DNA from 4 places in the Pantoea dispersa genome. Region 3 is predicted to be linked to each of the others. Evidence: predicted binding sites of a transcription regulator. Region 3 holds the regulator's gene; each other region holds the start of a gene.
What was found. The regulator CRP, encoded in region 3, controls carbon source genes, mostly activating them, when cyclic AMP is high. The targets are predictions, from matches to a motif close to ATGTGANNNNNNTCACAT.

Region 1 (7,356 bases), 530 kb from region 3:
GTGAGTAAGCCTGAAACGCCTGCGCGCCAGACTGCAACAGTGCGTTATTATCCATTCCTTCGCAGCCGCTCAGCAGCGAAACCATTCCCAGCGCGACAACCATGGCGCGAATTTTCATATCAGCATCCTTTGAGTAACAAGTAGAGAAAACAAACACCTGAAAAACCACGCAGGTGTTTAAACGCATTGGTTATAGCGTGCCAGGGGCGGATTGGCTAGCAGACAGGCCCCGAAATGCAACCCTGAACCGCAGATTTAGCATCCTGATACATGTACTTTTGCCCCGATTTTCATGTACATTGATGTGCGACTTTTTTCTCGCTTCGCCTTATAACTCATTAATTACAATCAGTTAAGCGTGGCGGAGCATTAATCCGACCTGGAGTAGAAGATGCCCTCTCGTAAAGAGCTTGCCAACGCCATTCGCGCGTTAAGTATGGATGCAGTACAGAAAGCGAAATCGGGACATCCGGGTGCCCCAATGGGCATGGCCGATATCGCTGAAGTGCTGTGGCGTGATTTCCTGAACCACAATCCAACTAACCCGCTGTGGGCAGATCGCGACCGTTTCGTGCTGTCCAACGGCCACGGCTCGATGCTGATTTACAGCCTGCTGCACCTCACCGGCTATGACCTGCCGATGAGCGAGCTGCAGAACTTCCGTCAGCTGCACTCTAAAACCCCAGGTCACCCGGAATACGGCTACACCGCAGGCGTAGAAACCACCACCGGCCCACTGGGTCAGGGCATCGCGAACGCCGTGGGCTTCGCCATTGCTGAGCGCACGCTGGCGGCGCAGTTCAACCGTCCGGGCCATGACATCGTAGACCATCACACTTACGTGTTCATGGGCGACGGCTGCATGATGGAAGGCATCTCACACGAAGTGTGCTCCATCGCCGGTACCCTGAAGCTCGGCAAGCTGGTAGCGTTCTATGACGACAACGGCATCTCTATCGACGGTCACGTGGATGGCTGGTTCACCGACGACACCGCCAAACGCTTCGAAGCCTACGGCTGGCACGTGGTGCGTGGCGTGGACGGTCATGACGCCGACGCGATCAAGAAAGCGGTGGAAGAAGCCAAAGCGGTCACCGACAAGCCATCGTTGCTGATGTGCAAAACCATCATCGGTTTCGGTTCCCCGAACAAAGCCGGTACGCACGATTCGCACGGTGCCCCGCTGGGTGACGACGAAATCGCGCTGACCCGTAAACAGCTGGGCTGGAACTACGCGCCATTTGAAATTCCTTCTGAAATCTACGCACAGTGGGATGCCAAAGAAGCCGGCCAGGCGAAAGAGAAAGCCTGGGACGAGAAGTTTGCTGCTTACGCCGCTGCGCATCCGGAACTGGCCACAGAGTTCAAACGCCGCGTGAACAATGAGCTGCCAGCCAACTGGCAGGCGGAATCGCAGAAGTTCATCGAGCAGCTGCAGGCTAATCCGGCAAAAATCGCCAGCCGTAAAGCGTCGCAGAATGCCATCGAAGCTTTCGGTAAGCTGCTGCCAGAATATCTGGGCGGCTCGGCTGACCTGGCGCCAAGCAACCTGACCATGTGGTCTGGCTCGAAGCCGATCAATGAAGATGCCGCAGGCAACTACATTCATTACGGCGTGCGTGAGTTTGGTATGACTGCCATCGCCAACGGTATTGCGCTGCACGGTGGCTTCCTGCCGTACACCGCAACTTTCCTGATGTTCGTCGAGTACGCGCGTAACGCGGCACGTATGGCGGCGCTGATGAAAATCCGTCAGGTGATGGTTTATACCCACGACTCTATCGGTCTGGGTGAAGATGGCCCGACGCACCAGCCGGTTGAGCAGATGGCCAGCCTGCGCACCACCCCGAACATGAGCCTGTGGCGTCCGTGTGACCAGGTGGAATCTGCGGTGGCGTGGAAATACGCTATCGAGCGCGTTGACGGCCCATCAGCCCTGATCTTCTCGCGTCAGAACCTGGCGCAGCAGGATCGTAGCGCTGAGCAGCTGGCTAACGTGGCGCGCGGTGGTTACGTGCTGAAAGATTGCGACGGCACGCCGGAGCTGATTCTGATCGCGACCGGTTCTGAAGTTGAGCTGGCGGTTGGCGCTTACGAGCAGCTGAGCGCGGAAGGTCGTAAGGTGCGCGTGGTGTCCATGCCGTCTACCGATGCGTTTGATAAGCAGGATGCGGCTTATCGTGAGTCGGTGCTGCCGAAAGCAGTTGGCGCACGCGTTGCTATCGAAGCCGGTATTGCGGATTACTGGTTCAAATACACCGGCCTGCACGGTGCCATCGTTGGCATGACCACCTTCGGTGAGTCAGCGCCAGCTGAGAAGCTGTTCGAAGAGTTCGGCTTCACTGTGGCCAACGTGGTGAAAACCGCGAAATCGATTCTGTAATTTCGCGTATTCCGTCGCGCCGCTGCGCGTTGTAGCGGCGCGATTCATCGCGCATTTCTGTTGCCATCCTCATGCTTAACCACGCGCAATAAATTGCGCCGCGACACCGATGTGCAGACCGACGGTCCTGTTATCGCCTGAACCTGAAACGGTTCAATTATTCCTGCAGTAATAATTGTCATTGCCTGAATTTGTGACGCAGATCGAATAATCAGCAGCACAGTTGATCGCAATCATTCCTGTTATTCCTTCCATGCTTTATTCTCGCTGAACCGTTTCAGTTGCAGCCGTGTGCTCTCCGTCAGCAACCGTAACCGGGCAAGAATTCCCTGTACAAAACGCAGCGAAACGCTCAAGGTATTTGGCACGTTTTTTCAGGTGTGGCTGCAGGAAGTGAGATGACCATTCGTATCGCAATAAATGGTTTTGGTCGTATCGGGCGCAACGTGTTGCGTGCGCTGTATGAAACCGGTCGCCGGGCGGAAATCACCGTAGTGGCGATTAACGAACTGGCGGAAGCAGCTGGCATGGCGCATCTGCTGAAGTACGACACCAGCCACGGCCGCTTTGCCTTTGACGTACGCCAGGAGCGCGAGCAGCTGTGGGTTGGTGACGATACCATCCGTATCCTGCATCAGGCGGAGATTGCCGCGTTGCCGTGGCGCGAGCTGAATGTCGATATCGTGCTGGACTGCACCGGCGTGTACGGCAGCCGCGACGATGGTGAAGCGCATCTGCAGGCTGGCGCGAAGAAAGTGTTGTTCTCGCATCCCGGCGGCAACGATTTGGATGCCACCGTAGTGTTCGGCGTTAACGAACAGGCTCTTAAACAAACTGACCGCATTGTCTCCAACGCATCCTGCACCACCAACTGCATTATTCCGGTGATCAAGCTGCTGGATGACGCCTTTGGCATTGAGTCGGGCACCGTGACCACCATTCACTCGGCGATGCACGATCAGCAGGTGATTGACGCGTATCACAGCGACCTGCGCCGTACCCGTGCCGCCAGTCAGTCGATCATTCCGGTCGATACGCGTCTTGCCGCTGGCATTACCCGTATTTTTCCGAAATTTAACGATCGCTTCGAGGCTATCGCGGTGCGCGTGCCGACAATCAACGTGACCGCCATTGATCTGAGCGTTTCGGTGCGCCAGGCGGTGAAGGCGTGTGAGGTCAACGCGTTGCTGCAAAACGCGTCAGAGGGGGCATTTCGTGGTATAGTTGACTATACGGAATTACCGTTAGTCTCAGTAGATTTTAACCACGATCCGCACAGTGCCATAGTGGACGGCACGCAAACGCGGGTCAGCGGTCACCACCTGATCAAAACCCTGGTCTGGTGTGACAACGAATGGGGCTTTGCTAACCGCATGATTGACACCACGTTAGCAATGGCCGCAAGCGGTTTCAGGTAAGACGCGGACTGCGTCTGGCAAAACTTATGAGAATCAACGAGAGGGTTCACCATGTCTGTAATTAAGATGACCGATCTGGATCTTGCTGGTAAACGCGTTCTGATCCGTGCCGATCTCAACGTACCAGTGAAAGAGGGGAAAGTGACGTCAGATGCACGTATTCGTGCTTCTCTGCCTACCATCGAAGCGGCGTTGAAACAGGGCGCGAAAGTGATGGTTACCTCTCACCTGGGGCGCCCGACCGAAGGTGAATACAACGAAGAGTTCTCCCTCCTGCCGGTTGTTAACTACCTGAAAGAAAAACTGAACGGCACTAACGTGACCCTGGCGAAAGACTACCTCGACGGCGTTGAAGTGGGCGCGGGTGAACTGGTGGTGCTGGAAAACGTTCGCTTCAACAAAGGCGAGAAAAAAGACGACGAAACCCTGTCGAAGAAATATGCCGCGCTGTGTGACGTGTTCGTCATGGATGCATTCGGCACCGCGCACCGCGCGCAGGCGTCCACTCACGGCGTGGGCAAATTCGCCCCTATCGCCTGTGCCGGCCCGCTGCTGTCTGCCGAACTGGAAGCGCTGGGCAAAGTGATGAGCAATCCACAGCGTCCACTGGTCGCCGTGGTAGGTGGTTCTAAAGTGTCGACCAAATTCGACGTGCTGCAGTCGCTGGTGAAAATCGCTGACACCGTGATTGTCGGTGGCGGTATCGCTAACACCTTCGTGGCGATCGACAACAACGTTGGCAAATCGCTGTACGAGCCAGACTTCGTTGAGGCCGCTAAAGGCCTGCGCGACCAGTACGGCATTCCGGTACCGACCGATTCACGCGTCGGCACGGAATTCTCCGAAACTGCCCCGGCAACCGTGAAAAAGGTTTCCGAAGTAGCGGATAACGAAGAAATTATGGACTTCGGTGACGAAACCGCACAGAACATGGCGAAACTGCTGAAAGACGCAAAAACCATTCTGTGGAACGGTCCGGTTGGCGTGTTTGAGTTCCCGAACTTCCGTAAGGGCACCGAAATCGTTGCCAACGCTATCGCAGACAGCGACGCGTTCTCTGTTGCCGGCGGCGGTGATACCCTGGCGGCTATCGACCTGTTCGGTATCGAGGACAAAATCTCCTACATCTCTACCGGTGGCGGTGCGTTCCTCGAGTTCGTGGAAGGCAAAAAACTGCCGGCAGTAGCCATGCTGGAAGAGCGCGCGAAGCAGTAATTTTTGGGGGCAGCGCTTCGGCGCTGTCTGAAGGCTTGCCCGCTGTGGGCGAACAGATCGCATTCCCATTGGGGAGTGGACGATAAACGAAACAGGACACAACCATGTCTAAAATTTTTGATTTCGTAAAACCCGGCGTTGTCACTGGTGATGACGTTCAGAAAATCTTCAAAGTAGCGAAAGAAAACAAATTCGCTCTGCCAGCCGTTAACTGCGTCGGCACGGATTCCATCAACGCGGTACTGGAAGCTGCGGCTAAAGTTAAAGCGCCGGTCATCGTTCAGTTCTCCAACGGTGGTGCTGCCTTCATCGCCGGTAAAGGTTTCAAAACCGACAAACCACAGGGCGCTGCGATTTTCGGCGCAATCGCTGGTGCACACCATGTGCATCTGATGGCTGAACAGTACGGCGTGCCAGTAATCCTGCACACCGACCACTGTGCGAAGAAACTGCTGCCGTGGATCGACGGCCTGCTGGATGCTGGCGAAGAGCACTTCAAAAAAACCGGTAAGCCTCTGTTCTCTTCACACATGATCGACCTGTCTGAAGAGTCACTGGAAGAGAACATCGAGATTTCTTCTAAATATCTGGCGCGCATGGCGAAACTGGATATGACGCTGGAAATCGAACTGGGCTGCACCGGTGGTGAAGAAGATGGCGTGGACAACAGCCACATGGACGCTTCTGCACTGTACACTCAGCCAGAAGACGTAGATTACGCTTACACCGAGCTGAGCAAAATCAGCCCGCGTTTCACCATCGCTGCGTCCTTCGGTAACGTGCACGGCGTGTACAAGCCAGGCAACGTGAAACTGACACCAACCATTCTGCGTGATTCGCAGAAATACGTTTCAGAGAAACACGGCCTGCCGCACAACGCGCTGGACTTCGTGTTCCACGGCGGTTCTGGTTCTTCTGCTGCAGAAATCGAAGAGTCTATCAGCTACGGCGTGATCAAGATGAACATCGATACCGATACCCAGTGGGCAACCTGGGACGGCATCCTGCAGTACTACAAAACCAACGAAGCGTACCTGCAGGGTCAGCTTGGCAACCCGAACGGTGCTGACAGCCCGAACAAAAAATACTACGACCCACGCGTCTGGCTGCGTGCGGCACAATCTTCCATGGTTGTGCGCTTAGAGCAGGCTTTCAAAGAGCTGAACGCTGTCGACGTACTGTAATTTTTGCTTACCGTACAAAAAAGGCCCGAAAGGGCCTTTTTTTATGCGTCCCGTCTGGAAATCCCGGTTTATACAGCACATTTTTGGCGCTTCGCCCCATTATTGTTTACCCTTGTACTCGGGAGTGTCGGATTGAATCTGGCAGTTTTTGTACTTTCCTGCGGGAAACTCAACAACAGGGCTAACAAATGGAAGATCTTAACGTCGTTGACGGCATTAACAATGCAGGGGGCTGGCTGGTGCGCAACCAGGCGCTGATCCTCAGCTATGCGGTGAACATCGTGGCGGCTATCGCCATCATTATTGTCGGGATGATTATCGCGCGCGTGGTATCGAACGGCGTCAATCGCCTGCTGGTCGCGCGTCATATTGATGCCACCGTGGCTGATTTCCTCTCGGCGCTGGTGCGCTACGGTATCATTGCCTTCACGATTATTGCCGCGCTGGGCCGTGTCGGCGTGCAGACTGCCTCGGTGATCGCCGTGCTCGGTGCTGCCGGTCTGGCCGTCGGTCTGGCACTGCAGGGGTCGCTCTCCAACCTGGCGGCAGGCGTACTGCTGGTGACCTTCCGTCCATTCCGCACCGGTGAGTTCGTCGATCTCGGTGGCGTGATGGGGACCGTACAGAATGTACAGATCTTCTCGACCACGCTGAAAACCGCTGACGGCAAAATCGTGGTGGTGCCAAACGGCAAAATCATCGCCGGCAACATCGTCAACTTTTCGCGCGAACCTATCCGCCGCAACGAGTTCATTATTGGCGTCGCCTACGATGCGGATGTCGATCAGGTGATCGATCTGCTGCGTGAAGTGGTGGAAGCGGACGAGCGCGTGCTGAAAGATCTGGGTATCCAGATTGGCCTGAACGAACTGGCGGCTTCGTCGCTGAACTTTGTGGTGCGCTGCTGGAGCAAAAGCGGTGATCTGCAAAACGTCTACTGGGATCTGATGAAGAACTTTAAGCGCACCCTGGATGCGCACGGTATCGGTATTCCTTATCCGCAGATGGACGTGCACCTGCATCAGGTGCAGAGCGAGGCGCAGCAGCCTGCGCGCAGCGAGTAAGTTATCAGGGCACCGGCGGGTGCCCTTGTTTTATCAGTTCCGCTAATGACCGATTAATTCTTTCCGTTTCCGCTAATATCCGCGCCTCACTA
Region 2 (7,356 bases), 1.6 Mb from region 3:
GCTGGCGCAGGCCGGACGGCTGCGTCAGGCGCTGTTTGACGATGCGACTCTGCAGCAGATTGCACAACAGAAGGGCATCAGCATCGCTCAGTTGCTGCTTAGCTGGGTGATTCGCCAGCCGGGCGTAATGGCCATTCCCAAGGCGGGCAGCGTGGCGCACGTGCAGGAGAATGCGGCGGCCCTGAATATCACCCTGACCAGCGATGAGCTGGCGCTGCTGGATCGCGCTTTTCCGCCGCCGCAGCACAAACTGGCGCTGGATGTGGTGTAAACGGCGCGCACGCGCCGTTCAGCATTACTTATTGCGGATTCTCAGCGTGACGCCAAGGCGGGCAGGGGTTTCTCCGGCACTTTTCATCGGCTTGTTAATCCGCGCCGTCTCCACGCACACCATGGTTTTATAACCATCATTAGGCATATCGGCCATGCTGCAGGATAGTTCCGGGCCAGGATTCCAGGTGACAACGTCACTTTGATAATGGTGGTAGACTTCAATCTGTCGTTTACCGGCGCGATCGTGAATCACGCTGCAGTCTTCCGCTGCGGTATGAATGCGATCAACCCGATCGGGATAGGTTTGTTTACCGTCCGCTGCGCTGCCGATGGCATTGTCCTGCACCTTATCGATGTAGCTGTTGCCGAGCCCGCTGACTTCAACCTGCGCAATGTCCGCCACCTGAAAATAGCTGTGCAGCGCGGCAGTGGCTTCATAATCGCCCCAGGCTTCCAGCTCAATCTCACAGTGTTCAGCAATGCGGAAGCGCGCCAGCAGTGTGAAATCGTGCGGCCACAGTTTTTTCGTTTGTGCATTACTTTCCAGCGTGAACGTCAACATTACCGCATCTTCGTTCTCATCATGCGCCGTCAGCGTCCACGGCTGATTACGGGCAAAGCCATGCGCAGGTTCACCTGCCGGACCAAACCACGGCCAGCAGACCGGCACGCCGCCGCGAATGGCTTTGCCGCTGATGAACGGCGTCTTGTCGCTGAGCCAGATGGCGGGCTGCTGACCGGCCGGCTGCCATGCCAGCAGGTGCGCACCCTGCAGGGCAATGGCGGCGCGTACTTTCGGATGGCTGATCACCAGAATCGGCAATTCACCCATCTGACGCTGCGACAGGTAAGGGGTGATCTGCGTCACCACGGGCAAGTTAAAGAGCGAATTGTGCATTGTCAGACCTTCTCTCATCCAATCGAAAAAAAAGGGGCGACCGAAGTCACCCCTTGTCTGTTTAGCTGGTTAGCTTACTTAGCAGCAACCAGTGCAATCAGATCCAGAACCTTGTTGGAGTAACCGGTTTCGTTATCGTACCAGGAAACCAGTTTCACAAAGTTGTCGTTCAGAGCGATACCGGCTTTCGCGTCGAACACGGAAGTCAGCGTTTCGCCGTTGAAGTCGGTAGAAACCACGTCGTCTTCGATGTAGCCCAGCACGTCTTTCATGTCACCTTCAGCAGCGGCTTTGATGGCTGCACAGATGTCTTTATAAGACGCTGGTTTTTCCAGACGAACGGTCAGGTCAACCACAGACACGTTTGGCGTTGGTACGCGGAACGCCATACCGGTCAGTTTACCGTTCAGCTCTGGCAGAACTTTGCCTACTGCTTTCGCTGCGCCAGTAGAAGATGGGATGATGTTCTGCGCTGCACCGCGGCCGCCGCGCCAGTCTTTGTGAGACGGGCCATCAACGGTTTTCTGGGTGGCGGTGGTGGCGTGAACAGTGGTCATCAGACCTTCAACGATACCGAACTTGTCGTTGATTACTTTAGCCAGCGGTGCCAGGCAGTTGGTGGTGCAGGAAGCGTTAGACACGATGTCCTGGCCGGCATATTTGTCGAAGTTGGCACCACGAACGAACATTGGGGTGTCATCTTTAGACGGGCCAGTCAGAACCACTTTCTTCGCGCCGGCAGTGATGTGTTTACGTGCGGTTTCGTCGGTCAGGAAGATACCGGTTGCTTCAGCAACAACGTCAACGCCCACTTCGTCCCATTTCAGGTTAGCCGGGTCTTTCTCAGCGGTAACACGGATTTTTTTACCGTTAACGATCAGCGCGCCATCTTTCACTTCTACGGTGCCGTCGAAACGACCGTGTGTAGAGTCATACTTCAGCATGTAAGCCATGTAATCGGCGTCGAGCAGGTCGTTGATCGCGACGATTTCGATGTCAGAACGCTGCTGAGCAGCACGGAAAACGATGCGACCGATACGGCCAAAACCGTTGATACCTACTTTGATAGTCATATATTCCACCAGCTATTTGTTAGTGAATAAAAGGTTGGCTGTAAAATTACAAAAACCTTACCAGGCGTCAAGCGGAATCGTGTCAATTGTTGCGACAGGTCAATTCCAGCGCCAGGAATAATTGGGTGCGCAAACGCTTGCGCAGCGCCCTTATTGCGCACCTATCTTACGCCGAATGCAGACTAAAAAGGGATGACTGTTGCAAAGAGTGATCGTCATCACAAAATTGCGCAGTGCTGGTCGGGGCAAAAGCATCCGCACGAAAAAAGACCCGGAAGATGTTGTTCGTTTGTTAGAATACTAGACGATTTTTACAGAATGACACTCCGGAACTCAAAATGGCTAAAGACACCGCACCCGAGGCAAAAATTGCCCAGCTGTCGGAAATGCAGCGCTACGTCACTCAGCATCGTGGAACCGAACCGCCTTTCACCGGCGCGCTGTTGCACAACAAGCAGGAGGGCATCTATCACTGCCTGGTCTGCAACGCACCGCTGTTTCTCTCCGAAACCAAGTATGACTCCGGCTGCGGCTGGCCGAGCTTTTACCAGCCGTATAACGATGAAGCTATCCGCTATCTGGAAGATGACTCGCACGGTATGCACCGCGTCGAAATCCGCTGCGGTAACTGCGACGCCCATCTGGGCCACGTCTTCCCGGATGGCCCGCAGCCAACCGGTGAGCGCTATTGTGTCAACTCAGCGTCGCTGAACTTTACCGACGAGCAGGGCAATCAGCACGAGGGCTGAGCATGAAGCAGGAACTGGAAGCAATGCTGGCGGCGATGACGCCGGAAGTCTACGAGCGCCTCGCCACTGCGGTGGAAACCGGCAAGTGGCCAGACGGCGTGGCGCTGACGCAGGATCAGAAAGAAAACTGCCTGCAGCTGGTGATGCTGTGGCAGGCGCGGCACAACGACGAACCGCAGCACATGACCATCGGTAAAGGCGGCGAGATGGTGATGAAGTCGAAAAAACAGCTGAAGGAAGAGTGGGGAATCGAGTCCGACGTGACGCGCATCAACCTGCATTAACCGGCTGCAGGGCTGGAGAGTTCCAGCCCTGATTTTCAGATAATGACCGCACCCTGCGCCTGCATCTGCGCGATCGCGATCTCGCTGTCGTCCGGATTGAGATTGACGCCACGGCAGCCTTCCTGCACCACCTCAACGTGATATCCCAGTTCCAGCGCATCCAGCACGCTGTACTTCACGCAATAATCGGTCGCCAGGCCGAGCATCACCAGGTGAGTAATGCCGCGCTCGCGCAGCCAGCTGTCGAGCTCGGTTTTGCGGCGGTGCCCGTTATCGAAAAAGGCGCTGTAGCTATCCACATCCACATCGCCGCCTTTATGGAACACCGCATCAATCAGGCTGCGATCGAGATCCGGATGGAAATCCGCGCCGTGTGAGTGCTGCACGCCGTGATCCGGCCACCATATCTGTGCCAGACCATTCAGTTCACCGAGGGTATACACCGGCTCGCCAGAGACCGAGGCAAAGCTGCCGTGATTGGCAGGATGCCAGTCCTGCAACGCCACCACGCATTCACCGCGCGCGCGGAATTCGCGTGCATAGCGATTAGCAACGGCAACCGTCTGGTCACCTTCACGCACGGCCATCGGGCCGCCGGGGCAAAAATCGTTCTGAATATCGATGATTATCAATGCCCGCTTCATGGGATTTTGCTCCGTATCAGTCTTCGGTCAGTTCGCCACGTAAATTCTGCTGCATTTTGGCACGAATTTCAGCGCTGGTGAGGTTCTGGCTTAACAAAAAGTGCAGTTTAGTCAGGGTGGCCTCGACGGTGAGATCAAAACCACTGATCACGCCGGCGTGTTCCAGTGCGTTGCCGGTGGCGTAACCGCCCATGTTGACCTTGCCGGACATGCACTGCGTCAGGTTCACCACCACAATGCCGCGCTCGCTGGCCTGCTGCAGTTCGGCAAGAAACTCGGCGTTTTGTGGCGCGTTGCCCACACCGTAAGATCGCAGAATCAGCGCTTTGACCGGCTGACGCAGGAAATTGCGCACCACGTCGGCAGAGATGCCTGGATAGATGGTCACCACGCCAATCGGCTGAGGCGTGATCGGATGGACGATCAGCTCACCGCTGCCGCGCGGTGCCGGCGGCGTATTAAGACGGCGAATATGGATGCCCGCTTCCAGCAGCGGCGACAGGTTCGGTGAGGCAAACGCATTAAAACCGTCGGCGTGGGCTTTGGTGGTGCGGTTACCGCGGAACAGCGTGTTGTTGAAGAACAACGCCACTTCATTAATCGGATAGTTGGCCGCGACATACAGCGAGTTCAGCAGGTTCTGCTGACCGTCTGAGCGCAGCTCGGCCAGCGGGATCTGCGACCCGGTGACGATCACCGGCTTGGCCAGGTTCTCCAGCATGAACGACAGCGCCGACGCGGTGAACGCCATGGTATCGGTGCCATGCAGAATGACGAAACCGTCATAGCGATCGTAGTTCAGCTGGATGTCGTCAGCGATTGACTGCCAGTCCTGCGGCGTCATATCCGAGGAGTCAATCAGCGGGTGGTATTCGTGGATGGTAAAATCCGGCATTTCCGGACGGTGAAACTCTGGCATCATCGCCAGCTGCTGCTGCAGATGGCCAGAGACCGGAATGTAACCCTGCGCGGAGCGTTGCATACCGATGGTCCCGCCCGTGTAGGCTACATAGATATTTTTCTTTTGCATGAATGGACTCAGACTTGCCGTAAAACGCGCAGTATAAGGGGATTAGCGGGGAAAAGCAGCCCGACCAGCGGCCGGGCTGTAAAGATTAGCGTACGTTGCCGCAGGTCAGGCAGAACGCGTAACGGTTTTGCGGATCGTTGAGATTATTCATCAGGCCCGGCTGCGCCTGCAGCGCGCCCATCACTTCGCTGACCGGTGCCGGCAGCCACACTTTCAGCGCGGCCGGCAGCACGGCCTGCGCCGACGCATTCATCTGGTTAAGCAGCAGGTCGATCATCCCCGGATCGTCCTGATACCAGCTCAGTTCAGGTTTCGCGACCTTCGCCAGCTCGGCGGCTTTGGCTACCGCATCGTCGAAGTCGCCCAGCGCATCCACCAGCCCGTTGGCTTTGGCATCGCTACCGGTCCAGACGTGACCCTGCGCAATGGCATCAATCTGCTGTGGCGTTTTATGGCGTGACGCCGCCACCAGACCGACAAAGTTGCGATAACCGTTTTCAATGGTCAGCTGCATCAACTGCTGCACTTCCGTCGGCAGCGCTTTGGTGGTCGACACATCCGCCAGCGGCGAGGTGGCAACGCCATCGCTGTGCACGCCGATGCTGCTCAGGCTATTCTCCACCGTATTGATCACGCCAAAGATGCCGATCGACCCGGTCAGGGTGCTCGGCGCCGCGACGATGTAGTCGGCCGGCGTAGAGATCCAGTAGCCGCCCGATGCCGCCATGCCGCCCATCGACACCACCACCGGCTTGCCGGCGTCGTGCGCCGCCGCCAGCTCTTCACGGATGGCTTCAGAGGCCGTTACGCTGCCGCCCGGGCTGTTGACGCGCAACACGATGGCTTTGATTTTGTCGTCGAGGCGGGCGTCACGGATTTGCGCAGCGGTGGTGTCGCCACCGACGTTGCCGGCGCTCTCTTCGCCGTCCATGATGGCGCCGCTGGCGAGAATCACCGCAATGTTGCCATCCTGCTGCGTCGGTTGTTTGACGTTGTAGTCATAGATGCTGACGTTGCGGTAGTCATTGCTGGCTTTATCCCAGCCAAAGGTTTTCACCAGCTCGCGATCGGCGGCAGCGCGCGAATCCAGCACATCCACCAGTTTGTTATCCAGGGCATATTTAGCGGTATCGCCCTGAACGGCCTGCAGACCGCTGATGATGCCCGCCGCCCCCGGGAACAGCTGCTGCGGCGTGATTTGCCGGTTGGCGGACACCGTGTTGAGGTAGTTCTGCCACAGCTGGCCGACCCAGCGGCCATCAGCATCGCGCGCTTCCGGCGACATATCATCGCGCAGGAAAGGTTCAACCGCGGACTTATAGGTGCCGACACGGAACACGTGTGAGCTGACTTTCAGCTTATTCAGCAGGGATTTGTAATAGAGGCCGTTGGTGGCGAAACCGTGCAGATCTACCGTGCCCTGCGGCGACAGATAGACCTTCGTGGCGTAGCTGGCGAGATAGTATTGCGCCTGGCTATAGCTGTCGCCGAGGGCAAAAATGGGTTTGCCCGCGTCGCGGAATTCGCGCAGCGCCTTACCCACGTACTGCAGCGAAGGCTGATCGCCGCCGGCAAAATCGCGCAGATCCAGCACCATGCCGGTGATATTTTTATCGCTCTTTGCCTGGCGAATGGCATCGACCACATCAAACAACGAATTTTCCTGCAAACGATCGCTGCTGGCACCCAGCAGCTGGCGGCTGATGCGGCTCAGACGATTGCTGACCGACGGTTTATCCACCAGCACGCCGCTCAGATCGACTTTCAGCGCACCCTGCTGCACTGGTTCACTGCTGCTGGCGCTGGATAGCTGCAGCCAGATGCCGACGCCGGCCAGAATTAACACAATCAGGAACAGATTCAGGATAAATTCCCGGATAAAATTCAGCACCCGCCAGCTCCAGCGGAACAGGCCAGCAATAATTCGCCACAATGTGCGCATAAACTCTCCATATTCACGTAGCCAGGGCAGCCGGTATGCGGTCTGCCCCGATGTCGGGTTCATCCTAAAGAGCAGCGTGCGAAAAGTCAGCAGGAAATCGCGCCAGACTGTTACAAAAGATCGCGCTGTGCCAGGATTAGCCCACGCTTTGTTAATCACGGGAGAATCAAGATGGATGCACTGGAATTACTGGTAAACCGTCGTTCAGCGTCGCGCCTGACCGAGCCGGCACCGGCCGGTGAGGTGCTGCAGAATATTCTGCACGCGGGTATGCGCGCACCGGATCACGGCACGCTGCAGCCGTGGCGCTTCATCATTATTGAAAATGAGGGGCGCGAACGCTTTAGCCATCTGCTGGAGCAGGCCGCACGCGACAGCCAGCTGGATGACAAAGCCATCGAGAAGGCCCGGACGTCACCGTTCCGCGCGCCGATGATCATCACCGTTGTCGCGCACTGCGAAG
Region 3 (7,356 bases):
GCCGAGCTGGCATTCAGCGCGGCGCGGCTGGCCACGCTGGCGCTCGGACCGGCCACGCCTGGCCTGCCGCACCTGCGTCATATTCACCGCACGCTGTTTCAGGATATCTACAGCTGGGCCGGTGAACTGCGTACCATCGACATCTGGCGCGACGACACGCCCTATTGCCACTGTGAGTACATCGAGAACGAGGGCAATGCGCTGATGAGCGCACTGGAGGAGGAAGAGGGACTGTGCGACCTCGACCCGCAGACCTTCGTGGCACGCATCGCGCATTACTACTGTGAAATCTACGTCCTGCATCCGTTCCGTGCCGGTAACGGGCGGGCACAGCGCATCTTTTTCGAACAGCTGGCGCTGCACGCGGGCTATCTGCTGAACTGGGATACGCTGGAGCCTGAAAGCTGGCACCAGGCCATCGTCGCCGGCGTCGGCGGCGATCTCGCGCCGCTCAATGCGCAGTTTGCGAAAGTGGTGAGGCCGGCCTCACCGCTAAAGTAATATTTCCAGCCCGTGCTTTTGCACGATGTGGAGCAATTTGAGTGAAATGCCGCCCGGGCGTTTTACTCCGCTCTCCCATTTCTGCACCGTGGAAACGCTGGTGTTGAGGTAGCGGGCAAAAACGGGCTGACTCACGTTAAGGTTTTCGCGCAGCGCTTTGATATCTCCGGCCTCCAGCGCTTTAACCTCTTCCAGACAGCATTGGTCAAAATCCCGCATGCTCTGTTTATTCAGGGCTCCGGCTTCAAACAGGCCTGTTGCTGCACTGTGAATTGCCTCCAGGGCTGGGCTTTTTATTTTTTGCATGTGTATTGTCATCACAGCTCCGTTAGATCTAGCACCTGGTGCGAGAGTAATCAGATTCTTTTTTGACAGCTAGCGGGGATTGAGGTCGAAGGTGGTAACATTGCTTTTTTGCGACCTTTCTTGCTTGTCGCCCACCGACAGCACCCACTCAATTCATCTGTAATGTATGCTGCTGCTAATTGATAACTACGACTCCTTTACCTGGAATATCTACCAGTACTTCTGTGAACTGGGCGCGCAGGTGCGCGTGGTGCGCAACGATGCGATGACGCTGGAAGAGATGACGGCGCTGCCGCTGAGTCATCTGGTGATCTCGCCGGGCCCCTGCACGCCGGATCAGTCCGGCATTTCGCTCGAAGCCATTCGCCACTTTGCCGGACGGTTGCCGGTTCTCGGGGTATGCCTGGGCCATCAGGCCATCGCCCAGGCCTACGGTGCGCAGGTGGTGCGCGCGCGCAAGGTGATGCATGGCAAAACCTCTGCGGTGCAGCACACCGGCCAGGGCGTGTTCCGCAACCTGAATAATCCGCTAACCGTCACGCGCTATCACTCGCTGATTGTGGCGCGCGACACGCTGCCGCCTGAGTTTGAAGTCACCGCCTGGAGCCTGCGCGACGGCGTTGCCGATGAGATCATGGGCTTCCGCCATCGTACGCTGCCGCTCGAGGGCGTGCAGTTCCATCCGGAGAGCATTCTCAGCGAGCAGGGGCATCAGCTGCTGGCGAATTTCCTCAATACGTAACTTCCGTTTGCCATTGCATGATTTTTTATGCATATTTTGTGATTATAATTTCACATCAGCTCAACAAATAACCCGATGAGGTCATCAATGGCAGCGGAAAATCTAGCGGTAAGCCGGGAAACGTTCGATAACGTTATTTTGCCTGTTTATGCACCTGCGCAGTTTGTGCCGGTCAAAGGCAAAGGCAGCCGCGTATGGGATCAGCAGGGCAAAGAGTATATCGACTTCTCCGGTGGTATCGCGGTCACTGCGCTTGGCCATTGTCATCCGGCGCTGGTGGAAACGCTGAAAAGCCAGGGCGAAACCCTGTGGCACACCAGTAACGTGTTCACCAATGAGCCGGCGCTGCGCCTCGCCAGTAAACTGATCGCGGCGACCTTCGCCGAGCGGGTATTCTTCGGTAACTCCGGTGCCGAAGCGAACGAAGCGGCGTTCAAACTGGCGCGCTACTACGCCTGCAAAAAGCACAGCCCGTTCAAAAGCAAAATTATCGCTTTCCACAACGCCTTCCACGGCCGCACGCTGTTCACCGTCTCGGTGGGCGGTCAGCCAAAATACTCCGATGGCTTTGGCCCGAAGCCGGCGGATATCGTCCATGTGCCGTTTAACGATCTGGCCGCGGTGAAGGCGGTAATTGACGACCACACCTGCGCGATTGTGGTGGAGCCGATTCAGGGGGAAGGCGGCGTGATGCCGGCAACGCCGGAATTCATGCAGGGATTGCGTGCGCTGTGCGATCAGCACAACGCGCTGCTGGTGCTGGATGAAGTGCAGAGCGGCATGGGCCGCAGCGGTAAGCTGTTTGCTTACGAACACTATGGTATCAAGCCAGATATCATCACCACCGCTAAAGCGCTGGGCGGCGGTTTCCCGGTGAGCGCGATGCTGACCACTCATGAAATCGCCTCGGTGATGGCGCCGGGCGTGCACGGCACCACCTACGGCGGCAACCCGCTGGCCTGTGCGATTGCCGAAACCGCGCTGGATATCATCAATACGCCCGAGGTACTGAATGGTGTCGACGCGCGTCGTGAGCAGTTTGTCTCGGCGCTGCAGAAGATCAATCAGCAGTTCGATATCTTCAGTGAAATTCGGGGCAAAGGGCTGCTGCTGGGTGCCGTACTCAACGCGCAGCACGCCAGCAAAGCGCGCGATATCCTCAACGCTTCCGCCGCTGAAGGTCTGATGGTACTGACCGCCGGCAGCGATGTGATTCGCTTTGTGCCGTCGCTGGTGATTGAGCCAACCGATATCGCAGAAGGCATGGCGCGCTTCGCCCGGGCGATCGCGAAAGTCCTGAACTAACCTTTCGGCTTCAGCACGCTGAGCCAGCGGCCGTGATGCGGGCGCTGGCTCCACGCCAGTGAAGAAATGGTGTGCATCACATTGAGGTGCTGCAGAATGCGCTTCACATGCTGTTCGACAATCGTCACCGGCCCCTCATTCAGATTCTCCGGCGCTTCCAGAATATTGCTGTCGTTGCCCGGCCCGTCGTAAGCCAGCCGCTGCTGACAGCGCTGCAGCGCGATTTCACAGGACTGCAAATAGCGCTCCGCCAGCTTTGGCGTCAGCATGGTGTGCTCGCGCGCCAGAATGGTCATGGCGTTGATGTGCTCGACGATAAACTGGCTGTGAGTCACCCACAGGCGCATATCTTTCAGATACTGGAAGTTAAAGCCCGGCTCGGTGGACGCCTGGTTGAGCGAGTTAAACAGCGCGTTGTGCGCCTGGTTAACCTTGACGCGCTGATACGCCAGCTTCTCCGGCGCCTGCTCCGGACCGAGCAGCAGGCGCAGCGCCTCCTGATACGCTTCCAGCGCGTCGTGCGCGTTATTGCGCAGCAGCCCGCTCTGCCATTGCGGCCATAGCCAGATCATGCCGGCGAAGGCAATCAGGCAGCCCATCAGCGTATCCATCATGCGCGGCAGCAGAAACTGCGCGCCGTTCAGCGACAGCAGCTGCAGCGAATACACCGCCGTTACGGTAAAGCCAATCATCGACCAGCCATAATATTTACGCGTGATCAGATAGCTGGCGAGCGTGATGACCAGCATGGTCAGCAGGGCAATCGACTCCGGAACAGCAAAGCGCAGCGACGCCGCGGCGATCAGCAAGCCGGCGAAGGTGCCGAGCGCGCGGTGCTGAATGCGCACGCGCGTGGCGCTGTAGCCGTTCTGGCTGACAAACATGATGGTCATCAGAATCCAGTAGGGCTTGGGAATATTGAAGAACAGCGCCAGCGCGCTGCCGAACATCAGCATCACGGCGAAGCGCGCCGCCGTCCGCAGCGCGGCAGATTTTAGCGACAGGTAGCTGCGCAGCGCCGGCAACAGCGGCAGGCGGCGCTGGCGATCGGCCATCAGGTCGCGGGTATACAGCGGCTTCTGCGTGCGCAGCACGCGCGCAATGCGGCTGAAATGGTAGAGGCAGAAATTACCGACCGGATTATCCGGGTGCTGCCGGGCAATTTTCTCCAGCGCGCCGAGCGGCTTCTCCATGTGGAAGCGTTCCGGCAGCTGGTGATAGAGAATGGCATCGGCCAGCACGCGCAGCCGTGCCGAAATGATTTTCGCGTTCCAGCGGATCACCGCCTCGGCGTGGCTCTGCTCCACCAGCTTTTGCACCTCTTCCGGCTGGTGCAGGCTGACCGAGATGTGCTCCTGCAGATCGAGCGCAACCTGAAAGGCGCGCGTCAGGCGTTTATGACTGTTATCACGGCTGGCGGACAGCATATGCATTTGCTGGTAGCAGGTGGTGATCAGATCGACCGCTTTCTGCTGGCGCGCCAGTAGCGGCGGCAGCGCTTTTTCCGGATCGGTCAGCTGCGTCAGCAGGGTGTATTTGGCGTCGCAGTAATCGGCCAGCTCGCGGTACAGCAGGCTAAGGGTCTCGCGCATCGGCTGCTCTTTCCACAGCCAGAACCAGAACCAGTTAAACAGCCCGTACCACAGCGTCCCGCCGATATACAGCAGCGGCGGGACCCACATAGGCATACGGCCGACGAGGCTTAAGGTAAAGATGGCGGCGATCAGCGTGCCGGGCAGCAAACGGCCATGCAGCGGGCTGATTTCACCGGTCACGCCCACCAGCAGCGGTAACACCAGCAGAATCAGCGGCAGCGGCACAGCGTAAGCCGTGAGGTACTGAATCAGAAAACTGCCGCTGGCGAACAGTGCGCCGCCGACAATCAGCCGTTTGAAGAACCGCTTGTGTGGCGTATCCAGACCGGCGATGTTGCAGCAGGCCGGCACCAGGGAGAACAGCAGCCCTTTTTGCAGATCGCCAAACAGCCAGCCGAGCGCCACAGGCAGGCACAGCACCAGCGTTTGCCGCAGCGCATAGTTAACTTCCGGATGATAGATGATTCGACGCCACATCAGCTCATCGTAAACAGAAACGGCGCGATGTTGCCATCACGCCGTGGGTGAGAAGAAATCAGCGGGTGCCGTAAACGACGATGGTTTTGCCGTGTGCGGAGATCAGGTTCTGATCTTCCAGCATTTTCAGGATACGACCCACGGTTTCGCGTGAGCAGCCCACGATCTGACCAATCTCCTGACGGGTGATTTTAATCTGCATACCGTCCGGGTGGGTCATGGCATCAGGCTGTTTCGCCAGGTTGAGCAGCGTTTGCGCGATACGGCCGGTCACATCGAGGAAGGCAAGGTTGCCGACTTTTTCAGATGTTACCTGCAGGCGACGCGCCATCTGCGCCGACAGGCGCATTAAAATATCCGGATTGACCTGAATCAGCTGACGGAATTTTTTGTAGGAAATTTCAGCCACTTCGCAGGCGGTTTTCGCACGTACCCAGGCGCTACGCTCCTGGCCCTCTTCAAACAGGCCGAGCTCACCGATGAAATCCCCCTGATTGAGGTAGGAGAGAATCATCTCTTTGCCTTCTTCATCTTTAATCAGTACCGCGACGGAACCTTTCACGATGTAGTACAGCGTTTCCGCTTTCTCACCCTGATGGATGAGGGTGCTTTTGGATGGATATTTGTGAATATGGCAATGGGACAGGAACCATTCGAGTGTAGGGTCTGTTTGCGGTTTGCCGAGAACCATTCGCTATTATCCTCTGTTGTAATCGTGCCCAAAATACAGGGGGCAGTTTTCCCTGTCAGGCGGTGAAATCGTCCAGCGTTTCCCGTGAGGGACAGTTATTCGGGGGTGGATTCGTAAGCGATGCTTTTGATTCGTCCCGCTTTCGTCTTTCGTGACGAAAATATTTTCAGCACTGTTTGTAGCATAGCTTTTGCAACCTGTCTCCTGTTGTCTCGCTTCAGCAGGTGGGGGATGCGTCTGCATTGCTGTTTGTCAGGTGAAAGCGTACTCTGGCGGCAAAACCGCCGCTTCAGGAGAAAGAATAATGCAGGCACGAGTGAAATGGGTGGAAGGGCTGACCTTTCTCGGAGAATCCTCATCCGGTCATCAGGTATTAATGGACGGCAATTCCGGTGATAAAGCGCCCAGCCCGATGGAGATGGTGTTGATGGCTGCGGGCGGCTGCAGCGCGATTGACGTGGTGTCGATTCTGCAAAAGGGGCGCAACGATGTCGCCGATTGTGAAGTCAAACTGACCTCAGAACGCCGCGAAGAAGCGCCACGCATTTTTACGCATATCAATCTGCATTTTATTGTCAGCGGCAAAGCGCTGAGCGATAAAGCGGTGGCGCGCGCGGTGGATCTGTCCGCGGAGAAGTACTGCTCGGTCGCGATCATGCTGGGCAAGGGCGTCGAGATAACGCACAGCTACGAAGTCGTCGAACTGTAATCCAGCCGGGAGCGCGGCCCTGCGCTCCCGATCTCATTACCTCCCGGCGAAACTGGCGCGTTAGCCTGCGCTATTCAATGCGTTTTCCTTCAATCAACCGCTGCACCAGCGGCGTCATGATTAACTCCATCGCCAGTCCCATCTTGCCGCCCGGCACCACCAGCGTATTCATGTGGGAAATAAACGAGCCCTGGATCATCGCCAGTAAATAAGGAAAAGCGATGCCCTCCAGGCCGCGAAAATGGATCACCACAAAGCTCTCATCCAGCGACGGGATCTCACGCGCGGCAAACGGGTTCGAGGTATCCACGGTCGGCACGCGCTGGAAGTTGAGGTGCGTGCGGGAAAACTGCGGCGTGATGTAGTTGATGTAGTCTTCCATCGAACGCACCACCGAATCCATCACCGCTTCGCGCGAATGGCCGCGCTCGCTGGTGTCGCGCACCAGTTTCTGAATCCACTCCAGATTAACAATCGGTACCACGCCAACCAGCAGATCGACATGTTCCGCCACGTTATGCTGCTGCGTCACCACGCCGCCGTGCAGGCCTTCATAGAACAGCACATCGGTGTTTTCCGGCAGCGGCTGCCACGGTGTAAACGTGCCTGGCACCTGATTCCACGGCACCGCTTCATCGTAGGTGTGCAGATATTTGCGCGACTGGCCGAGTCCGCTCTGACCATAGTCGCGGAAAGTCTGCTCCAGTAGGCCGAAGTCGTTGGCTTCCGGGCCAAAGTAGCTGATGTGACGCCCGAGGTCGCGCGCCTTACGAATCGCCATGTCCATTTCCGGACGGGTATAGCGATGGAAACTGTCGCCTTCTACTTCCGCCGCGTGCAGATCCAGCTGCTGGAAAATTTTACGGAAGGCGAGACTGGTGGTGGTGGTTCCGGCGCCGCTGGAACCGGTAACGGCTATGACTGGATGCCTGGCTGACATAACAGCGCTCCCTGTGAAGTCCGGCGATGAGCATTGTTACCACGAATTGCCGCCTGACGCATTAGCCGCGAAATTCACGCCGCGGCATAA
Region 4 (7,356 bases), 180 kb from region 3:
ATCAGGTCAAAGCGCAGCGGATCCTGCTGCCACAGCTTCAGCGCTTCGACGGCGCTTTCGCTCACCACCACCTGATGGCCCGCCAGCTCCAGCTGTTTGCCCAGCAGCAGACGATTGGGCGCATGATCATCAATCACCAGCACTGACAGTTTATCGGTGACCAGCGGCTGTGACAGATGCGGTTGGGTTTGATCGCGCGGTTCGCCGGCCGGCGCGCGGAAGTAGAAGGAGAACACCGATCCTTCACCTGGCGTACTCTCCACAATCAGTTCGCCATCCAGCAGCTCTGCCTGATTGCGGCAGATGCTCAGGCCAAGACCGGTGCCAATCTGCTGCTGCTGACGTTCACCGACCTGGACAAACGGCTCAAAGATCGCCTGCTGCTGCTCTTCGGTCATGCCGCAGCCGTCATCACTCACTTCTATGACGAACTCACAACCTTCTTCTTCCTGGCCAATCCCCTGCATCAGCACCACGGTTACGCTGCCGCGATCGGTAAATTTAATGGCGTTACTCAACAGGTTAGACAGGATCTGGTTGATCATCAGCGGATCGGTTTGTACCCAGTAGGCCGCGATGTCCATTTCTACGCGCAGATCGATCCCTTTGCTTTCGGCCTTGTTGCGGAACAGCGTCACCGCCTGATCGATCACATCCGGCAGATAGACGGTTTCCGGCGTGGGTTGATACTGGCCAGATTCGATCTTTGACAGATCGAGGATATCGCCGATCAGCGACAGCAGCGCGCGCGCCGAGCTGTAGGCGACGCGAATATTTTCGGACAGCGTCTCACACGGCTGCGAGCGGGTTTCCAGCTCCAGCAGACCAATGATGGCGTGCAGCGGCGTGCGGATCTCATGACTCATGCTGGCGAGAAACTCACTTTTGGAGCGGTTGGCTTTGTCTGCGGTGTCCTTGGCCAGCTGCAGCTCCTGCAGCAGCGCGTTACGCTCGGTAACATCGACCCAGCCGCCGATCACCCCGGCAACTTCCCCCAGCCGATCGCGAAACGGCAGCGTCCAGTGGTACAGATGGAAGGCCTGCTGGCCAAACATCAGCTGGACGTCGCGCATTACCGCTTCACCATCCAGCAGCGTCTGCTGGTAACCATCTTCGATAGTGTGAATGCTGGCGTTATTGGTGTTGAACACGTCCGACAGTCGTTTGCCAATTACCTCGTCGCGTTTGATGTGCAAAAAGCGCAGATAGGCATTATTACAATCCACCAGCCGCGTTTGCTTATCGCGAATGTACATCGCCACCGGCGAGTCATTAAACAGCGTGTGGGTAAAATTGAGCTGATTTTTCAGCGCATTCTCAGCCTGCATACGCTGCTGAATCACTTTGCGCAGATGGTGGTTCCACAGCAGGATCAGCAGAATCAATCCCAGCGATACCGAAACAATCAGCAGAATCGTTTGCTTATAGTTCTGCCACGAGCCGCTGAGAAACGGCGGTTCCGCCTGACGCCACTGCGCCATCAGCTTAAACAGGGTTTCCGGTGGGATGGCCAGCAGCGCTTTATCGAGAATACTGATCAGCGTCTCATTGCCGGGCTCAACGCGCATCACAAAGCGCGCGGGATCGGCGCCCAGTGTACCCTCGACGATCAGCCCGCTGCCAAAATGGTTGCGCAGATGGTAGTCGGCAAAAATTTTCGGCACGATCACCGCATCGACCTTGCGCGCCAGCAGCTGGCGCAGCGCATCCAGCGGACGATCGGTATCGCTGACCGACAGGTGCGGATAGTGCTCCTGCAGCCAGCTTTTCATTAGCGAATTTTTTAGCATCAGCGCCGAACCAAACGGAAAGGTGTCGCGCGCCATAATGTTTCCCGGCTGCTGATTGCGAATGATCACCCAATGCGATACCAGCCACGGACGCGTAATCAGAGCCGGTTGTGCTTCGAACTGTGGCTCCAGAATTTCCAGCGGAAACAGCTTTGGCAAAGGACGTCCGCCGGGGTGTTCATGACTGGCGTGCGCTACAAAATTCAGGCCGGTCTGGCTGGTGATCAGCTCCAGCACGTCCGGCGCCATACCGCGAAACTGTTCTGCTGGCGTCCGGCTGCTGAGCGGTGCCTGCGCCAGCGGCAAGGTGGTCTCGATGTGAATGTTGTTTTGTAGCCACTGCTCTTCGTCGGCGGTCAGCGCCAGCGGATTACGTTGCAGTACATGATGGGGATCGAGTTGCCAGCGTTTGGCAATCTGCATGCGGATAGACAGCGGAATCTGCGGCAGCGCCTGGTTGATGGCGTCGGCCAGCGCAGGATACAGCGGACTGATGCCGAAACCGACGTTGAGCGGAATCGTATGCTCATCGGCCAGAATAGTGAGCGCGTTGGCAAACAGATAGCGGTTGAGGTGCGTCAGCGTCGCCGCATTTCCCCAGACGCGCGCCGTCTGACCATAAACGGTGGCGGCGACGGCATCATAGTAGCCCGGGAAACGCACCAGCTGCGCGTTTTCGTATGTCTCTTCCAGGTACTGGCGCTGCAGCGGCGTGCCTGACCAGGCGATTTGCTCGGGCATGCCGTTATTGAGAAAAAGGTCGCTGTCGGTCTTTAGTCCCATCTCGCTGTAATCCAGCATCCACGGGGCGCTGGCCAGCAGCGGCTGCGACTGTGACGACGGCTGGGCGACGTAAATCGCCAGCATATGCATTTCGCCTTGCACCACCGCCTGCTGCGCGGCGCTATGACTGGGGAAGTGATAAAGCTCAATGCTGGTCTCCAGCATGCTTTGAATCAGCGACAGGTAGTCGGCGCTCAGGCCTTCGAAGCGGCGCGTATCGGTATCCATATATATTGGTGGCTGTGCTTTACCGGCCACCGCGACTTTAATTACTTTATTTCGAAAGGCAGACGAGATGGGCTCCGCCAGCTGCAGCGCGGGCTGGGCGGTATCGTAACGCGCTAAAAGCTGCAATGGTTTGACCTGCGCCTGCAGCGCGCCGCCAAAAAAAATAAACAGGACCACGCCCGCCAGACGGATGAAATTAACAGGATTAAACACCGTGCGTTCCTGAAGAAAATAAAGTCATTAATGCTGATAAGGGAAAAGGAGTATAAAGAGATTTATCCCGCCTGCCTGATCTAATGACGCATTAAGGATATTTTGCGACCATTCTCGAATGTTTAACTTATTATTAACATTCGTGGTTTTTTTTAGATATTGCTTTTGCTTTGATTTCAAATATTTCAACGGTTTATCCATAAAATGACCTTTCAAGACAATTCTTATGTGGTCCTTTCACAGAGTTACGTCAGAATTTTCGCAGTTTTTCCGGGGCCGCTCACCGCTGCTGTCCATTCATCCGGTAAAACTACCTTTTAATTAGCGGTAATAAGTTAAACGCGTAAGCAAAATTCTAATTTTTGTTAACCTGGTGACGTTTGGTTTAAACCGTTGCAGGCGATTTTCCCGGCAGCGGTCAGCGCATACTTTCAGGTCATTTTCACTGGTGTGGTTATCAGTACTGGACAAAATTGAGACTGTAATAAAGGAATAAAAGAATGGTATATGCACATAATAAACAGGTGCGTGTCGCTGTCCTTGATGATCACCAGATGGTTCGTACCGTTTTCGAGTTATGCCTGAAACACGAACCCGATATTCATCTGGTCGGGACCTGGTCTTCAAGTAATGAACTGTTTAGTCAGCTGCGCAGCACCACGGTGGATGTGCTGGTGCTGGATTTTTTGCTGGGCGAGCGGGAACTGGATGGCCTGGCCCTGGTGAAACAGCTGCGAAATCACTATCCGCAGCAAAAGATATTGATCTCATCGTCCATGGAGAGTCCGGCGATTGTCAAAATGGTGCTGAGCGCCGGCGTTAAGGGCTTTATTGGAAAAAGCCACAATATGCAGGAGATCGTCCAGGCGATTCGCCAGGTGGCGCAGGGGCGGCTATTCCTGTCGCAGGAAGTGGCGTACGAGGTGGAAAACCTCTACGTGATGAATGAAGACGCCATCAACGAAAACCTCGATCTCTCCAGCAAAGGCAATATGTACGAGAAGGTGAAAACCCTCAGTCCGCGCGAAGTAGAAGTGGTGCGCTGTTTTCTGGATGGGCTCAGCGTGTCGCAAATTGCCGTGAAGTTTAAACGCAGCCGCAAAACCGTGAGCGGACAAAAGCAGTCGGCGCTGAAAAAGCTCGGCCTGCGCTCGGATTCGGAATTGTTCAAATACAGCCACGACCTGATGTCGGGCAGCTAATCCTTCTTTAAGGCGGTCAGGAATGGCCGCCGTCTGCTTTTCCGCCTCTCTGCATCACGTTCCCGGTAACAGCCGTTTTGTAACATCGCGTTGAGTGATGTTCGTCACAGTTTCGCCGGCCGTATCCGGCTGTGATAGCCCCCATTGCTACAGCACTGAAGGGGCTACAATGAACATTGAAACGCAATCCTGCGTCATTACCGGTAAAAAACAGGTCAGCGTCGCACAGCAGCAGGTGCAGTGGGACGGCACCGGCACGCTGGTACGCATCACGCGCGGCGGCATCTGCGGGTCCGATCTGCACTACTATCAGGAAGGTAAAGTCGGCAGCTTTGAAGTGAAGATGCCGATGATCCTCGGCCATGAAGTGATCGGCTACGTGGTGGAGAGCGACGATCCGCAGCTCCAGCCCAATCAAAAAGTGGCGGTCAATCCCTCAAAGCCGTGCGGCAGTTGTAAATACTGTCTGCGCGAGCAGCAAAATCATTGCACTTCAATGCGCTTTTTCGGCAGCGCCATGTATCTGCCACACGTGGATGGCGGCTTCACGCAATACAAAGTGGTCGATAGCGCGCAGTGTGTGCCGTTTCCGCAGGAGGCCGATGACAGCGTAATGGTGTTTGCTGAACCGCTGGCCGTGTGCATCCACGCCACGCAGCAGGCGGGCGATCTGAGCGGCAAAACCGTGTTCATTTCCGGCGTCGGGCCGATTGGCTGTCTGATTGCCGCCGCTGCCAAAGCCCGCGGAGCTGCGGAGATTATTTGCAGCGATATCAGCGAACGCTCGCTCAGCCTGGCGCAGCAGATGGGCGCGACCGGCGTGATCCACGCGGCTGACGGTGATTTCACGCCCTACCTTGCAGATAAAGGCTTCTTTGATGTCGCTTTCGAGGCTTCCGGCCATCCGTCTTCGCTGCAGCGCTGTCTCGACGTGGTATGCGCCAAAGGCACGCTGGTACAGGTTGGCATGGGCGGCACCATTCCGGATTTCCCGCTGATGACGCTGATCGCCAAAGAGATCAATCTGGTCGGTTCTTTCCGTTTCACCCACGAATTCAACACGGCGGTTGACTGGCTGGCACGCGGCGTGGTCAATCCGCTGCCGCTGTTCAGCGGGGAGTATGACTTACAGGATATCGACGCGGCGCTGCAGTTTGCCGGTGATAAAACCCGGGCGGCGAAAGTCCAGTTAACGTTTTAAGGAGTCAGTATGAGTCAGCTATTTTCCCTGGCGGGCAAGCGTGTGTTGCTCACCGGTTCGGCGCGCGGCATCGGTTTTCTGCTGGCGCGCGGTCTGGCGGAGGCGGGCGCGGAAGTGATCATCAACGCCACCACCGGGGACGGCGCAGAGCAGGGCGCGGCGAAACTGCGCGAGCTGGGTTATCACGCGCGGGCGAAGGCCTTTGACGTCACGCAGTCGGCGCAGGTTCAGCAGGCGGTCGAGGAGATTGAAAGTCAGTGGGGCGCGATTGATATCCTGGTGAACAATGCCGGCATTCAGCGCCGCCGGCCGTTTCTCGAGTTTCCCGAGCAGGACTGGAACGACGTGATTGCCGTCAACCAGACAGCGGTGTTTCTGGTGTCACAAACCGTGGCGAAAAGAATGGTGCAGCGTCAGCGCGGAAAAATCATCAACATCGGCTCGATGCAGAGCGAACTGGGCCGCGACACCATCACGCCGTATGCCGCCTCCAAGGGCGCCGTCACCATGCTGACGCGCGGCATGTGCGTGGAGCTGGCGCGCCACAATATTCAGGTTAACGCCATTGCACCGGGCTATTTCGTCACTGAGATGACCCAGACGCTGGCTGACGATCCGGCCTTCACCGGCTGGCTGACCAAACGTACGCCGGCCGCACGCTGGGGCAAGCCGGAAGAGCTGATTGGCGCGGCGGTGTTCCTGGCGTCGGGCGCATCTGATTTCGTCAATGGCCATCTGCTGTTTGTTGATGGCGGTATGCGCGTCGCCGTGTAATGCCGTGGCGCGGCTGGCGTAATTGCCGGCGCGCGCCTAAACCTTAAACACCCCTCTGTCTTCCTAAGGATAATAAAAAATGCCAATAACCATAATTGTGCTGGGTGTGATACTGCTGCTGGTTCTGATGATTGTCTTCAAGGTCAATGGCTTCATTGCGTTGGTGTTTGTATCGGCGGTGGTAGGTATCGCCGAAGGCATGACGCCGCTCAATGTGATGGCCTCGATTCAGAAAGGCATTGGTTCCACGCTCGGTGGCCTGGCGATGATCCTCGGCTTTGGTGCCATGCTTGGGCGGCTGGTGTCCGATACCGGCGCTGCCCAGCGGGTGGCCACCACGCTGATTGCCGCGTTCGGTAAACAGCGGCTGCAGTGGGCGCTGGTGGTCACCGGACTGATCGTCGGTCTGGCGATGTTCTACGAAGTCGGCTTCGTACTGTTGCTGCCGCTGGTGTTCACCATCGTTGCGGCGGCCGGACTGCCGCTGCTGTACGTCGGCGTGCCGATGGTGGCAGCGCTGTCGGTGACGCACTGCTTCCTGCCGCCGCATCCCGGCCCAACCGCCATTGCCACTATTTTTGGTGCCAATCTCGGCACCACGCTGTTGTACGGCTTAATCATTACCATCCCGACAGTGATCATTGCCGGCCCGATCTTCTCAAAATTCCTCAAAAGCTTCGAAAAGTCGCCGCCGGAAGGGCTGTATAACCCTAAAATTTTCACCGAAGAGGAGATGCCGGGCTTCTTTATCAGCATCTTTGCTGCAGTGATTCCGGTGGTGCTGATGGCGATTGCGGCAGTCTGCGAACTGACGATGCCGAAAGAGAATGCGCTGCGCCAGTTCTTTGAATTTATCGGCAACCCGGCGGTGGCGCTGTTTATCGCCGTGGTAATTGCGGTGTTCACCCTCGGTCTGCGCAACGGGCGCAAAATGGAGCAGGTGATGGATATGTGTGGCGATTCGATTGCCGCCATCGCCATGATCGTCTTTATCATTGCCGGCGGCGGCGCCTTTAAGCAGGTGCTGGTGGATAGCGGTGTCGGTAATTACATCGCCGATCTGATGAAAGGATCGTCGCTGTCACCGCTGCTGATGTGCTGGACGGTGGCGGCAATGCTGCGCATCGCGCTGGGATCGGCCACGGTCGCGGCGATCACCACCGCC

Region 1: epd (erythrose-4-phosphate dehydrogenase) is a predicted target of CRP. The motif match lies at 2,575-2,592, and genes of this name have one in related genera.
Region 2: msrB (peptide-methionine (R)-S-oxide reductase MsrB) is a predicted target of CRP. The motif match lies at 2,451-2,468, and genes of this name have one in related genera.
Region 4: idnD (L-idonate 5-dehydrogenase) is a predicted target of CRP. The motif match lies at 4,309-4,326, and genes of this name have one in related genera.

What each region holds. Positions count from the first base shown of each region.
Region 1 covers NZ_CP082346.1:819,703-827,058, forward strand. Annotated here, with positions in the region: gene loiP (metalloprotease LoiP) at 1-118, opposite strand, end outside; gene tkt (transketolase) at 392-2,383, shown strand; gene epd (erythrose-4-phosphate dehydrogenase) at 2,782-3,801, shown strand; gene pgk (phosphoglycerate kinase) at 3,853-5,016, shown strand; gene fbaA (class II fructose-bisphosphate aldolase) at 5,121-6,200, shown strand; gene mscS (small-conductance mechanosensitive channel MscS) at 6,389-7,264, shown strand.
Region 2 covers NZ_CP082346.1:1,871,634-1,878,989, forward strand. Annotated here, with positions in the region: gene K7H94_RS08620 (aldo/keto reductase) at 1-271, shown strand, start outside; gene K7H94_RS08625 (D-hexose-6-phosphate mutarotase) at 296-1,171, opposite strand; gene gapA (glyceraldehyde-3-phosphate dehydrogenase) at 1,246-2,244, opposite strand; gene msrB (peptide-methionine (R)-S-oxide reductase MsrB) at 2,583-2,993, shown strand; gene K7H94_RS08640 (YeaC family protein) at 2,996-3,277, shown strand; gene pncA (bifunctional nicotinamidase/pyrazinamidase) at 3,313-3,921, opposite strand; gene ansA (asparaginase) at 3,938-4,951, opposite strand; gene sppA (signal peptide peptidase SppA) at 5,037-6,893, opposite strand; gene K7H94_RS08660 (NAD(P)H nitroreductase) at 7,065-7,356, shown strand, end outside.
Region 3 covers NZ_CP082346.1:290,786-298,141, forward strand. Annotated here, with positions in the region: gene K7H94_RS01285 (putative adenosine monophosphate-protein transferase Fic) at 1-501, shown strand, start outside; gene K7H94_RS01290 (helix-turn-helix domain-containing protein) at 493-819, opposite strand; gene K7H94_RS01295 (aminodeoxychorismate synthase component II) at 974-1,549, shown strand; gene argD (bifunctional acetylornithine/succinyldiaminopimelate transaminase) at 1,637-2,854, shown strand; gene K7H94_RS01305 (YccS/YhfK family putative transporter) at 2,851-4,926, opposite strand; gene crp (cAMP-activated global transcriptional regulator CRP) at 4,985-5,617, opposite strand; gene K7H94_RS01315 (OsmC family protein) at 5,922-6,326, shown strand; gene K7H94_RS01320 (phosphoribulokinase) at 6,397-7,266, opposite strand; gene K7H94_RS01325 (YheU family protein) at 7,328-7,356, opposite strand, start outside.
Region 4 covers NZ_CP082346.1:475,734-483,089, forward strand. Annotated here, with positions in the region: gene K7H94_RS02310 (ATP-binding protein) at 1-3,014, opposite strand, end outside; gene K7H94_RS02315 (response regulator) at 3,515-4,216, shown strand; gene idnD (L-idonate 5-dehydrogenase) at 4,386-5,417, shown strand; gene idnO (gluconate 5-dehydrogenase) at 5,427-6,191, shown strand; gene K7H94_RS02330 (gluconate:H+ symporter) at 6,271-7,356, shown strand, end outside.